DNA from 2 places in the Streptomyces roseofulvus genome. Region 1 is predicted to be linked to the other one. Evidence: riboswitches for the same ligand, from Rfam matches in the RefSeq annotation. Region 1 holds a riboswitch; the other holds the start of a gene.
The links. Region 1 has a riboswitch for S-adenosylmethionine ahead of thrC (threonine synthase). Riboswitches for the same ligand answer to the same signal wherever they lie in the genome.

Region 1 (2,383 bases):
CGGTGCTTGCGGACCCCCACGTCCACCTGCGCGAGCGCGTCCAGGCCCACCGTGTGCAGCGCGTCGACGAGGAGGCCCAGCTCCACTCCGTAACCGACGGGGAAGGGCAGCCGTTCGAGCAGCGAGCGGCGTGCCGCGTACTCGCCGCCCAGCGGCTGCACGAAGCCGGCCAGCCGCGGCCAGTGCAGATTGAGCAGCGGGCGCGCCACCAGCTCCGTCACCCGGCCGCCCTGACCAGGGGTGCCGGCGAAGGGGCGGTCGTACATCGCCTTCACGAAGTCCACGTCCGGGTCGGTGAGCAGCGGGCCCACGATCCCCGTGACGAAGTCCGCGGAGAAGTCCCTCAGGTCCGCGTCGACGAAGCAGACCACGTCCCCGCTCGTCACCATGAGTGAGCGCCACAGGACCTCGCCCTTGCCCGGGACGGCCGGGATGCGGGGGAGTACGTCGTCCCGCGCGACCACCCGTGCGCCGGCCGCGGCCGCGACCTCGGCCGTGCGGTCCGTGGAGCCCGAGTCGATCACCACCAGCTCGTCGACCAGCGGCACCGCCTCGGTCATCAGCTCGCGCCGGATCACGCTGACGATGTCCCCGACGGTCGCCTCCTCGTTCAGCGCGGGCAGCACCACGCTGACCTTCGTCCCCCGCTTGGCGGCGAGCACCCGTTCCAGGGGGCGGTCGGACACGGACCAGGACCGCCGGGTCAGCCAGCGCTCCACTTCTTCCAGCAACGTGATCTCCATCTCGCGGATCGGACGACCGTCTCCACCTTCGAAGCCTTCGGTTACAGTCTTGAACAACGCGGAGGCCCGATGCATGTCGGGGTCCCACCCGCGTCCCACAATCGAATACCGCTCATCCAGAGGGGCAGAGGGATACGGCCCGTTGAAGCCCCGGCAACCCTCCAGTCGGTTTGTCTTGCGCCAGCGAGGCCCCCGGCTAGGGAAGGTGCCAAATCCGTCTCATGGCGAAATGCGCCATGAGGAAGATGAGGAGAAAGGGCCTCGCCTCCATGGCTGTACAGACTGTCGCACCCGCCGCTGCCGACAACGCCGCCCCCGCCGTCGACCTCGGTCCCGCGTCCGGGCTTTCCTGCCGCGAGTGCGGCGAGGTCTTCGCCCTCGGCCCGATCTTCGCCTGCGAGCTGTGTTTCGGCCCCCTCGAAGTGGCCTACGACCTGCCGGCCGGCGACCCCGAGGAGCTGCGGAAGCGGATCGAGGCCGGCCCCGCGAACATCTGGCGGTACGCGCCCCTGCTGCCCGTCCCGGCCGACGTCGCCGAGAAGCCGAACCTGAACCCCGGCTGGACCCCGCTCGTCAAGGCCGACAACCTGGCCCGCGAGATCGGCGTCGCCCCCGGCAGGCTCTTCGTCAAGGACGACTCCGGCAACCCGACGCACTCCTTCAAGGACCGGGTCGTCGCCCAGGCCATCGAGGCCGCCCGCGCCTTCGGCTTCACCACCCTCTCCTGCTCCTCCACCGGCAACCTGGCCGGCGCCGTCGGCGCCGCCGCCGCCCGCGCCGGCTTCCGCTCCTGCGTCTTCATCCCGCACGACCTGGAGCAGGGCAAGGTCGTCATGGCCGGTGTCTACGGCGGTGACCTGGTCGCCATCGAGGGCAACTACGACGACGTCAACCGCTTCTGCTCGGAGCTCATCGGCGACCCGCTCGGCGAGGGCTGGGGCTTCGTGAACGTCAACCTGCGTCCGTACTACGGCGAGGGCTCCAAGACGCTCGCGTACGAGATCTGCGAGCAGCTCGGCTGGGTCATCCCCGACCAGCTGGTCATCCCGATCGCCTCCGGCTCCCAGCTCACCAAGATCGACAAGGGGCTCCAGGAGCTGATCAAGCTGGGCCTGGTCGAGGACAAGCCGTACAAGATCTTCGGCGCCCAGGCGGAGGGCTGCTCCCCGGTGTCAGCGGCCTTCAAGGCCGGCCACGACGTGGTCCGCCCGCAGAAGCCGAACACCATCGCCAAGTCCCTCGCGATCGGCAACCCGGCCGACGGCCCGTACGTCCTGGACATCGCCCGCCGCACCGGCGGCGCCGTGGAGGACGTGAACGACGAGCAGATCGTGGACGCGATCAAGCTGCTCGCCCGGACCGAGGGCGTCTTCGCCGAGACGGCGGGCGGCGTGACCGTCGGCGTGACGCGCAAGCTCGTCGAGGCCGGCGTCATCGACCCGAACCTCACCACCGTCGTCCTCAACACCGGCGACGGGCTCAAGACCCTGGACGCCGTGGCCGACAGTTCTCAGGCGACCGCCACCATCCGCCCGAGCCTGGACGCGTTCCGCGACGCGGGCCTGGCCCACTGACCCAGAGAGGCACGACGACAGCCATGGCCGTGAACGTCCGCATCCCCACCATCCTCCGCACCTACA
Region 2 (2,383 bases), 2.2 Mb from region 1:
GCACGTCGCCTTCCGCACCTACTCGCAGCACGACCTGGAGGCGGCCTTCGCCATCGGTCTGGAGTCCTGACACCGGACGCGTGACATGGGTGAAGGGGCCTCCCGGTCGGGAGGCCCCTTCACCCGTACGAGTGAGCGATCAGCCGCGGTCGGGGACGCAGCGGCCGTCCTCGGTGCGGTACTTCCACTGGGCGCCGTCGCGGACGAGCTCCTTCACGGCGCCGACGAACCGCTCGACGTGCTCGTCCGGCGTACCCGCGCCGAAGCTGACCCGGATGGCGTTGAGGGACCGCTCACCGGGGGCGGCCGGCTCGGGCGCGCCGCACTCGCCCGGGTCCTGGGCGTCGGAGCCGAGCAGGGTGCGGACCAGCGGGTGGGCGCAGAAGAGGCCGTCGCGGACGCCGATGCCGTACTCGGCGGAGAGGGCGGCGGCGAAGTGCGAGCTGTTCCAGCCGTCGACGACGAAGGAGATGACGCCGACCCGCGGGGCGTCGTCCCCGAACAGGGAGAGCACCCTCACCTCCGGCACGGCGGCGAGCCCCTCGCGGACCTTCTCGATGAGGTACCGCTCGCGGGCCACGAGGGTGTCGAAGCCGGCCTCGGTGAGCGCCCGGCAGGCGGAGGCGATGGAGTAGACGCCGATGACGTTCGGGGAGCCGGCCTCGTGGCGGGCCGCGGTGGTGTGCCACTCGACGTCCACGCCGCCGTCGGCCCGGCGGGCCACCGTGCGGGAGGCGCCGCCGCCCGCCAGGTAGGGCTCGGCGGCCTGGAGCCAGTCGGCGCGGCCGGCGAGCACGCCGGAGCCGAAGGGCGCGTACAGCTTGTGCCCGGAGAAGGCGACCCAGTCGACGTCCAGGTCCTTCACGGACACCGGGTGGTGGGGGGCGAGCTGGGCGGCGTCGAGGACGATCCGGGCGCCGTGCGCGTGGGCGGCGGCGGCCAGCTCGCGCACCGGCCACAGCTCGCCGGTCACGTTGGAGGCGCCGGTGACGCAGACGAGGGCCGGACCGTGAGGGTCACGGTCGGCGAGCGCCCGCTCCAGCGTCTCGACGGCCTGGGCGGGGGTGCGGGGCGCGTTGAGGTAGGTGACCTGGGCGTCCCGCCAGGGCAGCAGGGAGGCGTGGTGCTCGGTCTCGAAGACGAAGACCTGGCAGTCGGCGGGGACCACCTGGGCGAGCAGGTTGAGCGAGTCGGTGGTGGAGCGGGTGAAGACGACCTGGTCGCCGTCGCGGCAGTCGAGGAAGTCGGCGACGGTGGCGCGGCTCTGCTCGAAGAGGTCGGTGGAGAGCTGGGAGAGGTAGCCGGCGCCGCGGTGGACGCTGCCGTAGTACGGGGCGTAGGCGGCCACGTCGTCCCAGACCCGCTGGAGGGCGGGGGCGCTGGCCGCGTAGTCGAGGGCCGCGTAGGTGACTTCGCCGCCGGTGACGAGCGGGACGGTGACGTCGCGGCCGAGGACGGGCAGCGGGCCGGTGCAGCAGGCGTCGGACTCGGCGGCGGGGGCGGTCTCGACGGCGGTGGCGGCGGCGTTCGGGCGTGCGGGCATGGCGGTTTCTCCCAGGGGGACGGGCGCGAGTGGCGTGAAGGACCCGCAGGGGGCAGCGCGAGACGGCGTACCGCGTACGGGTGTCGACCTCGACGTACGCGACGGAAGGGGCGTACGGAGGTGGGAAAGGGGCCGGAGGCCCTAGCGCATTCGCTTGCTCACGAGACCGCTCCCTCGAGGACCAGGACCCCAGGGATGGCGCAGGGGTCCGCGCTTGCCGAGGACCTTGCTGTCCACGGCCTGGTCTTCACCCGGGGCACCCCGCCACGGACGGAGGGTTGCCGGACAGCCAGCCGGGGCTTGAGGGCTGTCACTCATGACCTGTCGCCGAACGTATGCCACCGCTCGCGGTCCGCGCAACCCCGTCCGCATTCCGGAACGGGGTCGCGCGGACCGCGCGGCGGAACTCAGGCGTTGCTGGCGGCGATCCAGCGGTCGAGGGCCGCGCGGGCGGCGCCGGAGTCGATCGACGCGGCGGCCCGCGCCATCCCGGCCCGCAGCTGCTCCGCGAGGGTGCCCTCGCCGGGCTCCAGGGCGGTGAGCGCCGCCGCCGCGTTGAGCAGCACCGCGTCCCGTACCGGACCGGTCTCGCCGGCCAGCAGCCGGCGGGCGACGTCGGCGTTGTACGAGGCGTCGTCGCCGCGCAGCGCCTCCAGGGGGGCGTAGGCGATCCCGACGTCCTTCGGGTCGAAGACCTCCTCGCGGACGGAGCCGTCGCGGACCACCCAGACCCGGGAGGTGCCGGTGATCGTCAGCTCGTCCAGGCCGTCGTCGCCGCGGAAGACCAGGGCGGAGTTGCCGCGCTCGGCGAACACCCCGGCGACGATCGGCGCCATCCTC

Region 2: another riboswitch for S-adenosylmethionine. It lies ahead of ABFY03_RS10895 (aminotransferase class V-fold PLP-dependent enzyme); the one in region 1 lies ahead of thrC (threonine synthase).

Annotation. Positions count from the first base shown of each region.
Region 1 is NZ_BAAAWE010000001.1:4,554,991-4,557,373, forward strand. It holds gene ABFY03_RS20995 (glucosyl-3-phosphoglycerate synthase) at 1-731, opposite strand, end outside; SAM riboswitch class I at 853-995, shown strand; gene thrC (threonine synthase) at 1,013-2,317, shown strand; gene ABFY03_RS21005 (MoaD/ThiS family protein) at 2,341-2,383, shown strand, end outside.
Region 2 is NZ_BAAAWE010000001.1:2,360,923-2,363,305, forward strand. It holds gene ABFY03_RS10890 (Lrp/AsnC family transcriptional regulator) at 1-70, shown strand, start outside; gene ABFY03_RS10895 (aminotransferase class V-fold PLP-dependent enzyme) at 140-1,543, opposite strand; SAM riboswitch class IV at 1,749-1,865, opposite strand; gene trpD (anthranilate phosphoribosyltransferase) at 1,951-2,383, opposite strand, start outside.